Regions from separate parts of the Fictibacillus sp. KU28468 genome, predicted to be linked through region 1. Evidence: riboswitches for the same ligand, from Rfam matches in the RefSeq annotation. Region 1 holds a riboswitch; each other region holds the start of a gene.
The links. A riboswitch is a leader RNA that binds a small molecule or an ion and turns the genes downstream of it on or off. The one in region 1 is predicted to bind thiamine pyrophosphate.
Positions count from the first base shown of each region.

Region 2: linked by a shared signal. The riboswitch ahead of thiD (bifunctional hydroxymethylpyrimidine kinase/phosphomethylpyrimidine kinase) and the one ahead of OKX00_RS18140 (acetylornithine deacetylase) in region 1 are both predicted to bind thiamine pyrophosphate.
Region 3: linked by a shared signal. The riboswitch ahead of thiT (energy-coupled thiamine transporter ThiT) and the one ahead of OKX00_RS18140 (acetylornithine deacetylase) in region 1 are both predicted to bind thiamine pyrophosphate.

Region 1 is NZ_CP110666.1:3,453,368-3,459,108, reverse strand. Features, by position in the region: gene thiO (glycine oxidase ThiO) at 1-95, shown strand, start outside; gene thiS (sulfur carrier protein ThiS) at 101-301, shown strand; gene OKX00_RS18150 (thiazole synthase) at 306-1,070, shown strand; gene OKX00_RS18145 (thiazole biosynthesis adenylyltransferase ThiF) at 1,070-2,092, shown strand; TPP riboswitch at 2,100-2,204, shown strand; gene OKX00_RS18140 (acetylornithine deacetylase) at 2,374-3,660, shown strand; gene tenA (thiaminase II) at 3,657-4,343, shown strand; gene OKX00_RS18130 (ABC transporter ATP-binding protein) at 4,367-5,116, shown strand; gene OKX00_RS18125 (ABC transporter permease) at 5,091-5,741, shown strand, end outside.
Region 2 is NZ_CP110666.1:2,953,525-2,959,265, forward strand. Features, by position in the region: gene thiE (thiamine phosphate synthase) at 1-130, opposite strand, end outside; gene thiM (hydroxyethylthiazole kinase) at 143-940, opposite strand; gene thiD (bifunctional hydroxymethylpyrimidine kinase/phosphomethylpyrimidine kinase) at 937-1,743, opposite strand; TPP riboswitch at 1,885-1,990, opposite strand; gene OKX00_RS15345 (hypothetical protein) at 2,145-2,396, shown strand; gene OKX00_RS15350 (IDEAL domain-containing protein) at 2,515-2,745, shown strand; gene OKX00_RS15355 (DUF4349 domain-containing protein) at 2,759-3,628, opposite strand; gene OKX00_RS15360 (YecA family protein) at 3,780-4,736, shown strand; gene OKX00_RS15365 (GerAB/ArcD/ProY family transporter) at 4,824-5,084, opposite strand; gene OKX00_RS15370 (GerAB/ArcD/ProY family transporter) at 5,071-5,607, opposite strand; gene OKX00_RS15375 (hypothetical protein) at 5,538-5,741, opposite strand, start outside.
Region 3 is NZ_CP110666.1:2,604,008-2,609,748, forward strand. Features, by position in the region: gene sdaAB (L-serine ammonia-lyase, iron-sulfur-dependent subunit beta) at 1-119, opposite strand, end outside; gene OKX00_RS13485 (DAK2 domain-containing protein) at 213-1,889, opposite strand; gene OKX00_RS13490 (Asp23/Gls24 family envelope stress response protein) at 1,905-2,267, opposite strand; gene rpmB (50S ribosomal protein L28) at 2,499-2,687, shown strand; gene spoVM (stage V sporulation protein SpoVM) at 2,781-2,861, opposite strand; gene OKX00_RS13505 (thiamine diphosphokinase) at 2,959-3,600, opposite strand; gene thiT (energy-coupled thiamine transporter ThiT) at 3,597-4,169, opposite strand; TPP riboswitch at 4,244-4,351, opposite strand; gene rpe (ribulose-phosphate 3-epimerase) at 4,375-5,022, opposite strand; gene rsgA (ribosome small subunit-dependent GTPase A) at 5,024-5,741, opposite strand, start outside.

The DNA.
Region 1 (5,741 bases):
GATGGATGGCAGAGCTGCTGATCGGAAATCTGCAGGAAGAAAGATTAAAAGAGTTTGCGCCAGACCGGTTTGCCTATGAAAAGATGAAAGGATGAGTCTCATGAAACTGATGGTTAACGGAACAGCCTTAGATATAGCCTCAGCCCGTACAATCCAGGAACTTTTGGGAGAGTTAAAGCTTGCCGGCAAAGGGGCAATCGTTGAATTGAATCAAGAAATTTTGGATAAAAACCAGCACGCAGAAACGCGTTTAGCAGATGGTGACAAAATAGAAATCGTACATTTTGTAGGAGGAGGATGAGGTTATGCTGAAGATTGGAAACTATGAATTTCGCTCCAGATTGCTTTTAGGAACAGGTAAATTCCCTGATTTTGATGTCCAAAAAGAGGCAGTAAGGGTGTCGGGCACGGAAATCCTTACATTTGCCGTAAGAAGGATGAACATTTTTGATCCTGACCAGCCAAACTTTTTAGAAAAGCTGGAGGCAGAGAACTTTACGCTTCTGCCGAACACGGCGGGTGCGAAAACGGCAGAAGAGGCGGTTAGAATCGCGAAGCTGGCAAAAGCTTCGGGGCTATGTGATATGATAAAGGTAGAAGTGATAGGAGATTTTAAAACCCTGTTGCCTGATCCGCTGGAAACGCTGCGGGCTTCAGAAATGCTGTTGGAAGAGGGGTTTACGGTCTTGCCCTATGCTTCAGATGATGTCATTCTTGCACAAAAATTAGAGGAACTTGGCGTGCATGCCATAATGCCCGGAGCTTCCCCCATTGGATCTGGCCTCGGGATCATTAACCCGTTAAACATAAGCCTTATTATTGAGCAGGCCAATATACCAGTGATTGTAGATGCAGGCATCGGATCACCGGCTGATGCGGCGGCGGCCATGGAGTTGGGGGCTGATGGAGTACTGCTGAATTCAGCGGTATCAGGGGCCGATAATCCAGTAAAAATGGCCGAGGCCATGAAGCTTGCCATTGAAGCCGGCCGTCTCGGGTATGAAGCGGGAAGAATTCCAAAGAAAAGGTATGCAGCGGCAAGCAGTCCGCTGGAGGGAATGAGTATTTAATGAATGATCGCTACTCCAGGCAGATGTTATTCGAGCCTATAGGAGAAGAGGGACAGGATCTCTTGTCTGATAAACATGTTGTGATTATCGGTGCGGGTGCGCTCGGAACGGGCAATGCAGAAATTCTTGCCCGCGCGGGTGTGGGCAGGATCACGATTGCTGACCGTGACTATGTAGAATGGAGCAACCTCCAGCGTCAGCAGCTTTTCAGCGAGGAAGATGCAAAGTACCGGATGCCTAAAGCGGTTGCTGCAAGAGAACGGCTGGAACAGGTTAATTCCGATATCCACGTAGAGGGCCTTGTTTTGGATGCAGGAGCTGAAGAACTGAGGGAACTGACGGAGTTTGCCGATCTGATCATTGATGCGACAGATAATTTTGATACGCGATTGCTGATCAATGACATCTCCCAGGAGAAGAAGATTCCTTGGATTTACGGCGCATGCGTTGGAAGCTACGGACTCAGTTATGTGATTTTACCCGGTGAGACGCCTTGTCTAAGCTGTCTCCTGGAAAAGGTGCCGATGGGCGGAGCAACGTGTGATACGGCGGGAATCATTGCGCCTGTTGTCCAAATGGTTGTCGCTCACCAGACGTCTGAAGCACTGAAGCTGCTGACGGGCAACACCGCTGCACTCCGCAACAAACTGGTTTCCTTTGATGTATGGAACAATCATTATTTGGCGATGGATGTCCAAAAGCTAAAAAAAACGGACTGTCCTTCCTGTGGAGAACATCCTCGGTATCCGCATCTGAATCCTGAAAATCAGACGAAGACAGCTGTGCTCTGCGGAAGGAACACCGTCCAGATCCGTCCTTCGGAAAAGGGAGAAAGGGATTTGGATGAGCTTTCTTTGTCCCTGTCGCGGCTTGGCGGGAAAGTAGAACAGAACCCTTATCTGCTTTCATACAGCAATCAAGAAGAACAGCGGCTTGTCTTTTTCAAGGACGGACGCGTACTGATTCATGGCACGAAAGATATAACAGAAGCGAAAAATCTCTATTACAGTTTAATAGGATAATGAAATAGCAATCTGCTAGGGGGGCCGTACGGCTGAGACTGAACCTTTGTGTTCTAGACCCTTGGAACCTGATCTGGATTATACCAGCGGAGGGAAGCGTGCTGAAGCAACAAGCTGATTCAGAATAGATGACCTCAGCAAAAAACTCAGCCGCCATCTTTCATGAAGGCGGCTTTTTTGCGTGGATTGTTCGGTGCCAGGCACCGCCGTTACACAAGTATGTAAAGCCTGGTGCCTGGCACCAGATAAATGGCACCAGATAAAAGATAAAGGAGGCTGCCATGAACGGATTACAAGAGAAGATTAATAGATTAGCGGAGGAGAGACAGGAGAGGCTGATTGAGCTTTTAAGAGAGCTCGTTGCCTTTCAGACGGTCAGTCCTCCTGCAAGAAACACTGAAGAGGCACAAAGCTGCGTGAAATCCATCCTCTCTGGCCTTGGATTTATGACGGAGGAGTGGGAGCTGTTTCCTGGCGACAAGATTGTCGCAGGATCAAAACAAGGAGATGCCTCAGAGGAATATCAAAGCCTTCTTCTTAACGGCCACATTGATGTCGTAGCTGTCGGGGATGAAACGCAATGGAAGTATCCGCCGTTTGTGCTGACGGAGGAAGATGGATGGCTCTATGGACGGGGTACAGCAGACATGAAGGGAGGCATGGCCTCTTCTCTGTTTGCTCTTCAGCTTCTTCAAGAGCTGGGGATCAAGCTGAAAGGGGACCTCTTTTTTCAATCAGTAACCGGCGAAGAAGCCGGGGAAGCGGGTACCAAATCCTGTTTAGATCGGGGAATGAAAGCTGACTTTGCGCTCGTGGCTGATACGTCCAATCTGGAGATTTATGGACAAGGCGGCGTCATCACCGGCTGGATCACGATAAAAAGTAAAGAGACCTTTCATGATGGCCTTCGCTCGCGGATGATTCATGCAGGCGGCGGAATAATAGGAGCGAGCGCCATTGAAAAAATGATGAAGATTATAGAAGGGCTGCAGGAACTTGAACGGCATTGGGCAGTAACCAAAACATATCCAAACTTCCCGTTCGGAAGCACGACCATCAATCCCTCTGTCATTGAAGGAGGCAGGAATGCTGCATTTATCGCTGATGAATGCAAACTTTGGGTTACTGTTCATTTTTACCCGAATGAGACGTATGAAGATGCTGCAAAAGAAATTGAGGAGCACATTATTGCTATAGCAAAGGCCGATCCATGGCTGAAAAACAACCTGCCTCTGTTTAAGTGGGGAGGAATATCCATGATTGAGGAGAAGGGTGAAATCTTTCCTGCACTTGATGTTGATCACAATCATGAAGCATTGGCAGTACTGAAAGAACAGCATGATGCCGTTTCAGAACAGAAAGCTGCTGTTTCGATGTCGCCGACCGTTACAGATGCGGGGTGGCTTGGACAGGCGGGAATCCCAGCTGTCATTTATGGCCCGGGAGAGCTGAACGAAGCCCATGCTGTCAATGAAAAGGTGAGGCTTAAACAGTTGCTGGAGCATTCAAAGGTTCTCGCCGGATTTATTGCAAAGTGGTGCAATACAGAAAGGAGCAATAAACCATGACAAAGTTAAAGGAAGAACGATTTACAGATAGATTACACAGAAACGTGGAGCCAATCTGGAAGCATACTCATCTTCATCCGTTCGTTCAGGGTATTAAAGATGGTTCCTTGCCTAAAGAGCGCTTTGCTTATTACATGAAACAGGATTATGTGTTTTTAAAGGATTATGCAAAGCTCTTTGCGTTAGGGACGATAAAATCCAAGGATACAGAGACGATGAGCTGGTTTTCAAGCCTGCTTCATGAAACATTGAATACAGAAATGGATCTTCACCGCGAGTACTGCCATGAAATCGGCATCGAGCCCGAGGAACTGGAGGCTGAGCAAGCTTCTCCAATTAACCTTGCGTACACTCGCTATATGATGAACGCTTCCCAGCAGGGAACACTTGCTGAGGTAATCACATGCCTGCTGCCGTGCATGTGGAGCTACCACGAGATCGGAACGCTATTAAAGAGGGAAGCGGGAAGCCTCGCAGAGCATCCGTATACCCGATGGATTGAGATGTATGCCTCAGAAGAGTTCGGTGCACTTGCACAGTGGCTGATTGTTGAACTGAACAAGTTGGCGAAAGATATGACAGAACAGGAATTGGCGGTGCTAGAGGAGCATTTCCTGACCACATCGCGCTTTGAATTCATGTTTTGGGATATGGTGTATTACGGTCATGGATGGCCGGTATAATCACCTTTTGAAGGAGAGTTTTTATGTCAATAATCTTTAAGAATGTATCTTATTCTTTTACGGAGCAAAAACAAGCCCTCCCGCTTCTCAAGAACATCAATTTTGCAGCAGCGCCCGGAGAATTTGTATCGATCATCGGCAAGAGTGGAACCGGAAAAAGTACCCTGCTCAAGCTTGCCTGTGGACTGGAGAAACCTGATCAGGGAGAGATTATCGTACATGAGAAGCCAGTATATCCTGGAGCGGCGGGATACATGCCTCAAAAGGATTTGCTTCTGCCTTGGCGTACGGTCATGGAAAATCTTCTTCTTGCTCCTGAGATTCAGAACCAGAAGGGACAGAAGGTAGAAGAGGGGGATTCATGGCTGAAAAAAGTAGGACTGTGGAATTACCGGAATGCTTATCCGCATGAACTTTCAGGGGGGATGCGCCAAAGAATAGCCTTTCTCCGCACCCTGCTGACTGGAAAAGAAGTACTTCTTCTTGATGAACCATTCGGTGCTTTAGATGCGATGACTAAAAAGGAAATGCACGAATGGATTTCTTCCCTATGGAAGGATTTAAACAAAACCATTCTTTTGGTTACACATGATCTTCATGAAGCGGTTTTTTTAAGTGACCGAATCATCTTGCTGCATCCATCTGGCGAAACAGAAGAGGTGATGATTCGGCTTCCGAGGCCGAGAAATAGAGTATTAACGAATGAGATGGTGGGATTAATCAATAAATTGGAGAGCAGAATTACAAATGAACAGCATGAAACGATTTTTTAAAGACTATTATTTATTTTTGGCTGCTGCCGCCGTCTTGCTCGTACTATGGGAATGGCTTGTGAGGACAGACAGGGTGCCTTCGTTTATTTTGCCGGCCCCTACAGGCATCCTCGTTTCGCTCTTTGAAAACAAAGAGGTTCTTCTAGGACATACATGGGCGACATTCAAGGAAGCCATCCTAGGTTTTTTGATCGCAGCCGTTGCAGGTGTTTCGCTTGCTGCTGCCATGTTTTTTTTCAAATCTGTACAGAAAATGGTCTATCCTGCGGTCTTGATCTCCCAGACGATACCGATCATTGCACTGTCTCCGATCTTTGTCCTTTGGTTCGGCTACAGCATCTGGAGCAAAGTGGCGGTTACCGTACTGATTGCCTTCTTTCCCATCGTCGTCAGCACGTATGATGGTTTGAACCATCATGACCGGGATTATGTGGATCTTCTGCGTTCCATGGGAGCACGGAGATGGCAGGTCTTCAAAAAGGTGCAGCTGCCAATGGCGCTTCCGGCTTTCTTTTCAGGGATAAAACTCGCCGCTGTATTTTCAGTAGTAGGAGCGACGATCGGCGAATGGCTTGGTGCCAGCGAGGGGCTTGGCTATTATTCCAGAAGAATGTCGGGAAGCCTA
Region 2 (5,741 bases), 500 kb from region 1:
CACGATATTGAAAAAGCGTCGCTCCTCCCTTTAGCGCTTGCTCCAGCACTTGTTCAGGTTCAGCTCTGCAGTTTAAGCTTCCCATAATAAAATAAACTTTCAACTGCTGTTTAAGCGTATTATATTCCATCTGTAAGCCTCCTTAGCTCCACCTGCCGGCCGTTTTCAAGTCTTCAGGGTTTAATAGATAGAGCTCATCCAATAATGCTGTCTGAAAGGAGCCTGGTCCTGCCGAAACGGCTTGAGCGCGTTCAGCACAGATTCCCAGCATCGTCAAAGCGCCCGCGGCCCTGAGGCAGCAGGAAAGGCCGGTTTCCAGAGATCTGGCCATAAACAAACCGATGAGAGAGGTTGAAAAACAGCCGGTCCCTGTCACGTAAGACAATATTTCATGTCCACCACTAATCGCTATGCATTCCTTTCCATCACTCACTGCATCCTGTTTTCCTGTAATGACAATGACCGAACCGAGCTTTCTGGCCGCATGCAAAGCAAGCTCATCATCGTTTCCTGATAGTTCACCATCAACCCCTTTGCCACCCCAGTCACCTCCATACAAAAAGGAGATCTCTGCAGCATTGCCGCAAATGACATCGGGAGAAACCTTTTCTACCAGCTCTTCAACGGCTTTCTTCCTTAATTGGGAAAGTCCTGCACCCACCGGATCCAAAATGACAGGAATGCCCAGTTCCTTCGCTTTTTTTCCAGCCAAAACCATTGCATTAACTAAGTCAGGTTCAACGGTTCCAATATTTAAAACCAGTGCGTCAGCTGCCATGACGGCTTCTTCAGCCTCTTCATAATGATGAGCCATCATCGGGCTTCCTCCAGCTGCCAAGATGCCGTTCGCTAAAAAATTCATCGTTACATGGTTAGTGATGTGATGAATCAGAGGTTTTTTCTTTCTAATGTCTTCTAAAAGCACACTCAGTTCGTTCATGCCTGATTCCTCCTGTATGCCCAATGGTTTGTCGGCCCATGGCCGCTGCCAATATGAAGCGGGTGGCTGATTGCTTCCTGAATAAAAGTTTTCGCTGTTTTTACAGCATGAAACGGGGTTTTTCCAAGTGCCAGTTCAGCAGCAATGGCAGCTGCAAACGTACAGCCGGTTCCATGAGTTTGCGGTGTATCAATCCTTCTTCCTTCCAGCTCATGCATCTTCTCGCCATCATAAAACAAGTCGACTGGCGCTTTATCATGAGAGAGATGGCCTCCTTTGATCACGATCATTCCTGCTCCTAAATCATGCAAAAATTTTGCAGCATCCTCCCTGTCTTGCTTTGTGGAAATGCTTCTTCCAGTTAGCTGCTCAGCTTCGGGAATATTCGGTGTCAGGATCGAGGCTAGAGGAATCAGCTGTTTTTTCAGGGCTTCTACTGCATCCCTTCTCAGAAGGTCAGCCCCCCCTTTCGCGATCATTACAGGATCCACAACAACGTTTTTCCATTCATACTTTCGAATATGATGAGATACCGCTTCTATAATTTCTGCACTGAAGAGCATACCCGTTTTTAAAGCTTCAGGACGAAGATCCTCTTCTATGCTGTTTAACTGTTTCATGATCATCTCAACAGGTACCGGGTGGATCCCTTGAACACCTAATGTATTCTGTGCGGTCACAGCTGTGATGACAGACATTCCATAGGCTCCCAATTCCTGAAACGTCTTTAAATCGGCCTGGATTCCTGCTCCCCCTCCTGAATCTGATCCTGCAACTGTTAATGCTTTTGGTGTTTTTAACATATGGAAGAACTCCTTTCACCACTAGAAGAGCGCAAGTGGCCCGTTCTGTTAAGGTCCCTGTGCACTGAAGCTGAACATGACCTCCTTCGACCGCTAAAAAGCCGCCATCTGAAGAGAAGGCGGCTTAAACATGAAAGCTGATAAAAGTTTAAGCCACTTCCCTCCGCCAGTATTAACCGAATCAGGTTCAAAGGGTCAAAGACATTTCTTTTCTCAGCTTTAAATCAAAGCTCCCCTAGTGGTATACGATGTATGATGTTATTTCTATCCTATATGACAGCAGCCAAAGCGTCAAACAAGGGATAAAATTTGTCGAAAAGTTAGGCTGCTGTGTTTAAAAACGAACGGATACGGGCATTATTTATACAACACCCGATAGAAAATCTGGAGGGAGAGAAATTATGAATATTAGAGAGAAACTGCAAAATTTAAAACAAAATCCAGAAGATGTTTACAGTCATTCACAAACAGAAGAATCCTTCTCAAGAAATTACACCAATCCCGTCGAAGTCAAATATAACCCTGCAGAAGATGTTTACGAATTAAAAGTATTTGATATGGAAGGCGGTGAACAGCTGGACAGTAAAAAATTCCATTCTGTAGATGAAGTCCTGGCTGATTTAAAAATTGAGAAGCAAAATGAAAAAAACTAAATTTTCAGATTAAACTGTTGCTATTATTACCATTGATAAGTATACTAGTAAAAACCCACTAACGCATGAGCTTTCAATCCTACAAGCTTCTGCAAAAAAGTTCAAGGAGGAATAGAGCATGAAAGACAATACATCGTATAATAAAGACATGAACGATCTTGTGAAATATAAACTTCAGAAGAAAAATGACCCGTTCGCTTTTAATATGGTTGCTCAGATGATCCTTGATGAGTCGCTGCACGCCCATCAGATGAAACGTTATAAAGAAAAAATAGATGAAGCCCTGGAAAAACGTGATGAAAAACAGTTCATGAAACTGACAGATGAATATATAAAATTCCTTGGATAAGAAACCAAACCTTTTACGGTTTGGTTTCTTTTTTTGAACGCTGTTTTCTTCTTAAGTAAAGCCATGCTCCTCCAATAGCCACGAAAAGGATAATGACAGGCGACAATCCAATGAGTGCAATAATAAGATAGGAAATAGTATGAACCAGTCCATTCCACGTCTCTTTAAATAAGGTCATTGAATTTCCCCAGGTATTCAGATTTTTATTGTTCTTCGTCCCAATATTTTTCATATCAAAATGGACCGTAACCGTTGAAAAATCGCTTTGATTCTCTAAATAGTTTATTCTGCCCTGGATTTTTTCAATTTGTTCCTGCACTCCTGATAGTTCTTTTGATATGGCAAGGAGATCCTCTGTTTTTACTGCATTTTTCATGAAGCTTTCCAAACGGTTACGAACAATGCGCTTTGCCTTCAGCCTTGCTTCCAAGTCAGTATATTCCTCTGTAACATCTCGTCCATTTATGATTTCATGAGGGCTCCCAGAACTTAATTCTCCTGCCTTTTTTGTGAAAACAAGAAAATCTTCCTTTGGAATTCTTATTTTCAGGTAACCCCCATTTTGCCCTTCTTCTTCAGACAAGAATTCACTTTCAGCGATATAGCCGCCCATTTGTTTTGTGAGTTGTTCCACTTCACTCCGGGCCTTCTTAATGTTTTGAACGCTTATTATAATTTCACTCGTGTAAATCATTTTTCGTCCTTGGTCGGCAGCAGGCTGCTTGTCTTCTTTAGCGGATTCCCTTTTCATGATGGTGGAAGAGCTTCCCCCTTCAGACGACTTTGATGCCATGTTTTCATCCTTGCTGCTGCACGACGCAAGAACTAAAACGATCAGCACCCATACGGCCATAAACTTTTGATTTCTCTTTTTTATCATCATCATGTCCCCCTTTAATTTATAGACGACCCAAAGCACCTATTCGTTACAATATATGGTAATTTTATAGCTTTGAGTTGCAATATCACCCGAATATGCTAGTATTTACAAAGTGATTTATTTACAACAAGAGCAGTGAAGTACGGAGGGTAACATGAACAAAGCAGGAAGAAACGAACCGTGTCCATGCGGCAGCGGGAAAAAATATAAGAATTGCTGTTTTCGATCGGTCACAACCGTTCAATTAAACAAAATTGTGGAAGTGAGCCGCCATCAGGAAGGCTTAGCTAAGTTTGCCTTTGACCATTTTCATGAAGAAATGGGGAGCCAAACACGCAATTACATAGAAAAATACAAGATTGGAAGAGATGAAGAACAAACGTATGCGAATCTGATGGTTTGCTGGCTGATGTTCCATTCTGACGTGAAGGACGGCGGATCACCAATTTCGTATTACCTTAAAGAGCAAAAAGGGAAAGAACAGCCGGAAATCTTGGATATCATAGCAGACTGGGAGAAGAGTTTCCCTTCTGTTTATAAAATGATCTCAAAAGTGAACCGAAATACCTTTTTATTACAAGATATGATGACCGATCAGAAATACACGGTCGAATTTAATTCTGAGATTCTTCCACACGACGGAACCGATCTAGCAGGTTCTATTATCTACACTGGAGAACATTACGAATTTTACATTGATTTTGCAGAGATTCCTCAGGGAGAATTGCAAAAACGCTTAGATGCGCTGACTGACTTGAAAATAACCTTGAAAGATGATTTTCCTAAAGCTCTACAAGTTCTTTTGTCGAAACTAGAGAAAGCAGCTGATGAAGACGCTGTGCCGCAGCCGGCTGATAGAGTTCTATCTTTGCTTAAAGAGAACACATCAGAGGAGATCTACAATGAGGCAGAAAGAATTTGGAATGTGTGGAACAAGACACAAAATCCAATTATCCGTAAAGAACAGCCCTATGCAGCCGCTCTTCATTATTTGGCGTCCAAGGACGTCCTGAATGAGCCTGCCACACAATCTGAAGTAGCCAAACGCTATGGCACTTCCGCATCCAGCCTTTCTGCAAAATACCGTCAGCTTAAAACTGCTTTAAACTAAAAAAGAACCTGCTCAAATGGGCGGGTTCTTTTTATGGTTCAGATCTCTTAATTTTTTTAAGGATTACTCCAATGATCAGCACCACAATCAAAAGAATATATAGAGTAAACCACCAGAGCGTCCAGTTTTTTCGACGAAATCGGTAAATTCCATCGTATTGCTGTGTTGATGGTTGCTCATTGCCCATACAAGCAAACCCGCAGGAAGAAGAAACGGTCCATAAGAATGGTGCTTGGCAACCTGCTGCAGTCCCATCATAGCAGCAAGAAAACAGATTACGATTTTGGCAAAAATCCCGACGATCCAAACAACGGCAATCAGGATCTCGATCCGCTCAAATTTTAACAATATTAATGGCGCGCATCAGTTCAAATGTAGGAAATGTAGTCCGGCTGACCATGTAGTAGCCGTCACAGCCTATGTCTACGATAATGGTAATGAGGAGTATAATTCCTGACGCGACAATAGCATTTAGGTAGGATCTCATCAGCTTTTTCTTTTTCCTGACATACGTAAAAACCGTGCCTAACAATATGACTTCAATAAATGGAAAACCGGTCGTCGTATAAGCCCCCTGCATGACCGTAGAAAGAGGCTGTTCCAAAACCGGCTTAAAGTACCTGATATCGAATCGGTTCAGCGTTAATATAAGCGATGCAATAAACAGAACCGCCATGATGGGGTTTAAGAATTCGTTCACACGTGCAATATTGTTCAACCCATAATAGCAGGAATACAGAGAAACAAGAATCAGCATAATCTGAAACGTCCATGCGTTCGTATCCGGGAGTACGCTTGAAATCATGAAGTTGCTGACATTTCTGACGACATACGAACACAAATGAAGCGAGTAAAATACGATGATGAGCATATAACGGGCAGGATCTTCACATCCATGCTCTCACCTAAGATATTATTCAAGTGATCGAGGTTTTCATCAATCTGTAAAGAAACTTCAATATTTTCATAAGCTTTAGCTTCTGAACCTGCAATCGGCCGTCGTTT
Region 3 (5,741 bases), 850 kb from region 1:
GGCTTCCTGCCAAACAGGTGGCGGGCGACCCTACCGATTCGTGCAGCTCCTGCTGTATGGGAGCTTGAAGGCCCAATCATGACCGGCCCGATTATATCAAAAACACTTTTGTATTTCATTCATGTCCCTCCGATAAAAATATATAGCTGACATAAAAAATATTCCCTCCATTACTGTATCATAACTCAACAATAATGGAGAGAACATTTTACCTACTCAACTGAGATAATAAAAGGATAAAGCGGCTGGCTGCCTTCATGGACTTCCACTTCTACAGAAGGGAAAGATTCCTCGATAAACTGAACTAAACGTTCCGTATCTTCATCCGATGCATCTTCGCCGGAAATCAGGGTGATGATTTCAGAATCCTCATCAATCATTTCCTTTACAAGCTCCTGAACCGCTTCATCTTTATCCGGCATCGAAGCTACGATCTTGCCGTTCAAGATCCCCATGAAATCGCCTTTTGAAATCTCGACGCCATCAATGGAAGTATCTCTTACAGCAAATGTAAGCTGTCCGGATTTTACGCTTGAAAGCGCGTCTGTCATCTTCTTTTGATTTTCTTCCAATTCGGCTGAAGGGTTAAACACAAGCAGAGCAGCCATTCCCTGAGGAACGTTTTTAGAGCGGACGACGATTACATCCTGGTCGACGATGGATGCTGCCTGCTCTGCAGCCATAACAATGTTTCCGTTATTCGGAAGTACGATTACTTTTTCAGCATTCACTTCTTCAATGGCTTTGACGATATCTTCGGTACTAGGGTTCATCGTTTGTCCGCCTTCAATAACGTAACCGGCACCGAGTGAAGTGAACAATTCTTTAATGCCGCTCCCCATCGCTACGGTAACGATGCCATATGCTTTTTTCTCTTGTTTAGCTTCAGGCATCTTAACGGGCACATGTGTCTCAGATTCCAAAATCGCAGTATGCTGCTCACGCATGTTTTCAATTTTAATGTTGATCAGACTACCATGTTTCTGAGCAAGGGTAAGCATGTTGCCCGGCTGTTCCGTATGAATATGAACTTTTACAAGATCATCATCGGCAACAACAAGCAAAGAATCGCCATGCTCGTTTAATTCATTGCGGAATGCTTCCTCACTGAAAGGCGCCTTCTTTAATTTCTCAGGTTCGAATTTCACCATAAACTCTGTACAGTATCCGAAATGGATGTCTTCGGTTTTCATATGAAGCTGTGCTTTATGGTGCTCGGCATTAACCATTTCCTTCATAGAAGGCGATTGTGGAGAAATTTCAGGAAGGTCCTTTCCTTCCAGCGCGGAAAGAAAGCCTTCATAAACCGTCAGAAGGCCTTGTCCGCCTGAATCAACAACGCCTACTTCTTTCAATACCGGAAGCAAGTCAGGTGTTCTGTCTAGGGAAGCTTTGGCTTCCGTTACAACTTCGTACATGACGAAAAGGATATCATCACTTTTTTTGGCCGCCTTAACGGCACGTTTTGCCGCATCTTTAGCCACCGTAAGAATGGTTCCCTCGATTGGCTTCATCACAGCCTTATAGGCTGTTTCTACTCCGTTCTCAAATGCTCTTGCAAAGTCAGCCGAAGTAATGGTTTCTTTTCCTTCGATTGATTTTGAAAAACCACGGAAAAGCTGGGATAATATAACCCCGGAGTTGCCTCTTGCCCCCATGAGCAAGCCTCGGGAAAAAGAGCTCGCGACTTTACTGATATCGGGAATTATGTTGTTTTGAACTTCTTTTGCACCAGAAGTAATCGTAAGGTTCATGTTGGTTCCTGTATCCCCATCTGGCACAGGAAAAACATTAAGGGCATCTACCATTGCTGCGTTTTTTGATAAGTTTGCGGCTCCCAATGCAACCATGGCCGCAAACTTTTTACCGTCTAAAACTGTTAAAGACACGAACTTTCCTCCTAACTAAGGGGTTGTCACCCTTACACCCTGAACAAAAATGTTTACAGAATCTACTGAGAGACCCAGCATTTGATCGAGGGTATATTTCACTTTTGTCTGTACATTATGGGCTACTTCAGAAATCTTTGTTCCGTAGCTTACAATAATATACATGTCAATATGTACTTCATCTTCTTCCTGCCGAACCACAATCCCCCGGGAGAAGTTGTCACGTCCTAAAAGTTCGGTAATACCATCCTTTAACTGCTTCCTGGAAGCCATGCCTACAATTCCGTAGCAATCAATAGCAGCGCCGCCAGCAATAGTAGCGATCACTTCCGTAGAAATGTCAATCTGGCCGTATTTATTCTTCATTTCGATGGACATGATGAATCCTCCTTTAATCAATCAATTATGGCTAAACCTCATTTTACTATAAAATTAAGTTTTATGAAAGGACAACTCCATTTGACAATAGTCACAAAGCCGTGTCAAGCCTTTTTACTTGAAATGCGAAAAATCATTTGTTGCTTTTCTTTAGTGGTCATGCTACTATAGGTTAGTATTTAACATACGACTGATATGATACAGTTTTACTGTTATAAAGGAGGTACAATTATGTCACGCAAATGTTACGTTACTGGTAAAGGACCTAAAACAGGAAACAAGCGTTCCCACGCATTGAACAAATCTAAAAAGAGCTGGGGAGTAAACGTTCAAAAAGTCCGCATCTTGGTTGACGGGAAGCCTAAACGTGTTTATGTTTCTGCACGTGCCCTTAAATCTGGAAAAATTGAACGCGTTTAATCGCTCTTAAGACAACGGCATCCCCGTTGTTTTTTAATTTCCAAAAGAAAAAAGCACCCATCAAGGGTGCTTTTTTCTTTTGGATGGAATTGATTATCCTTTTTTAAATGAACCTAAAACCGCACGTACAAATCCCCCTAAAAACCTAGGCAGTTTAATGGTGTAAAATTTCATCATACCCCTCCTCCAGGCCCTTTGAAAAATAAGACATTCCCTAATAAATATATTCGCTTTTATAAAAATAGTACCATGCGGCCCGACGCATAAAATATTAATCATGGCTCTTTACCAACATTAATATGCCGCCCGAGAATGAATAAGTACCACTTTTATTTACAAGCTCATTGGAAATGCAGAGAGTAGAACCCATCGGCAAGTATTGATCCTGAAGCGGATATTTGAACCCTTTTAGAGTCAGGCCGGTAACAGGTCCGATAAATGGAAGGAATGAGACATAAGAGAACTCCGGCTCTTGTTGTATGATATGCAGTCCTGGTGCTGATAAGGCAATCTTATTCTGCCTGTCCCATATTTCAATGTTAATTCCGGCTTCGAGTCCATGAAGGAGCAATTGGATATTGGCCAATTCATGATCCAGGCGCCCGCCCGTAGCACCCATGAGCAGGATCTGCTCCGGTTTTTGCTCCAGTGCCCAATCAAGGGCCAGCTCTAGATCGGTTTTATCCTTTTCACTGTCATACTCAAATGAAGGAAGGTTAAATGAAGCCATCCATTCACGCTCACTTCTGTTCACAGAATCGAAATCTCCAAATACACAGCCAGGTATGATTCCTTTTTTCAACAAGTAGAATACACCGCGGTCAACACCCGCCCAGACTGCCTTTTCGCCGGCAAATAAAGAGAGGTCCGGCTGCCTTTCTTCCGGACCTCCTGCTAAAATGATAATTTTCATGCCGCGTTAACAACTCTTGGATCGGTCCTGTGCAGCAGCCGCGGTGCTGTTTTTGTCAAGAAAATAAAAGCAGCTGCAGTGATCAAAGCAACCGGGATCATGTATGAAGCATTATACACAATGGAGTACAGGACAGGGTTCATGCCTTTTGGGGCGTATGATGCAAAGAATATGACTCCTGATACAACATGGGAGGCCAAACGGAGCAGGCTTCCGAAGGCGATGCCTGCCACAATCGCTGAGATCCTCCTTTTAGATTGGCTTGCCGAACTGACTTTAAACACCCCGGCAAATCCAGCCAATAGGAACGCGAGAGGGTAATCCAGGATCAAACCAGCGGGATTATATCCTGCAGTTCCATCAACCAGGATTTTAACCATCCCGACAATCAAACCAGTTAATACTCCGCCAGGGACCCCTCTGCGGAATGCCATTAAAAAGATTGGCAGCATCTCCAATGAAACTGAGCCTCCATTTGCCCAAAGCCCTTTAAATTGAACAAAACTAAGTATGATGGCCAACGCTGACATCATCGCCACTTCAGTCAAAAACATAATTTTTTTACTCAAATCAATCTCCTCCTAAACTCGTTAAGAAAAGAAAAAAGCAACCGGCATGTGAATGACGGTTGCTTAGCGTAAAAACAACAGCGACTCCACATTCCTACGCAGGCATGATCCTGCTTCAGGTTCAAAGGGTCGGGAGTGTACTCCCCTCTCAGCCCCTGTATGGGACTCCCCCTGTGGTTACTTTTTTCAATTATTCTCTAATATATTATACACCACGAATGGTACGGATTGCACCCTTTATGTCTTTTTGCCCATAAATGGCTGATCCCGCTACAAGTACGGTAGCTCCAGCTTTCTCACAAAGACGGGCAGTCTCTGCGTTCACCCCGCCGTCTACCTCAATTTCAACGTTCAAGCCTTGCTCCTTGATCCTCGCAGATAATACTTCAATCTTTGGAAGCACAGCGTGGATGAAGGATTGTCCACCAAAGCCTGGATTTACAGACATGATGAGTACAAGGTCTATATCAGCCAAAATATGCTGAATGGTTTCAACAGGAGTAGCAGGATTTAATACGACCCCTGCCTTTTTTCCCTGCTCTTTAATTAATTGAATGGTCCGATGAAGGTGCGGACATGCTTCAACATGAACAGTAATGATATCAGCACCTGCTTTTGCAAACTCCGGGATATACCGGTCAGGGTTTTCAATCATTAAATGGACATCAAATGTCAGTTCAGTGAGCGGCCTGATTGCTTTAACGACTAAAGGTCCCATCGTAATATTCGGCACAAAATGCCCATCCATCACATCGATATGGATATAATCAGCACCGTTTTCTTCCACTGCCTTAATTTCTTCACCGAGCTTTGAAAAGTCTGCGGAAAGAATGGAAGGCGCAACTTTTACCATGCTAGTACCTCCGTTTTTGATCCTTGATTTCCTGCAAAAATTCAAGATAATGCTCATAGCGGAACGATGGGATCTCTCCCTCTTCCACTGCTTTTTTTACTGCGCATTTCGGTTCAGAGCTGTGAGTGCAGCCGCGAAACTTGCATTGTGATACCCTCTGTTTCATCTCAGGGAAGTTGTAGGAGAGCTCTTCGGTTTCAATTTCTACAAAGTCCAATGAGCTGAACCCAGGAGTGTCTGCGATCAAGCCCTCTTCAAAAGGAAGGAGTTCAACATGCCTCGTTGTATGCTTTCCGCGTCCAAGATGATCTGATATGTCATTCGTCTCCAGCATGAGTTCAGGCATCAGCGCATTCAAGAGAGACGACTTCCCTACCCCGGACTGTCCTGCGAAGACGCTCGTTTTTCCTTTAAATATCGGTTTGATGTCATCCATGCCGGCCAGCGACATCGCAGAGGTTGGAATGACCTCATAGCCGAGCTTCTTATAAGCAGCGATGTAATTTTCGATTTCCTTCTGATACTCTGCACTTTCAATCAAATCCATCTTCGTAATGCAGATCACCGGCTGAATGCCATTGTCTTCGATATGGACAAGGAAACGGTCCAGCAGCGAACTTGAAAATTCCGGCCGGACGGCAGAGAAAACGAGAATTGCCTGGTCAACATTTGAAATTGGCGGCCGGTTTAACTCGTTCTTTCTTTCCTTAACATCCATA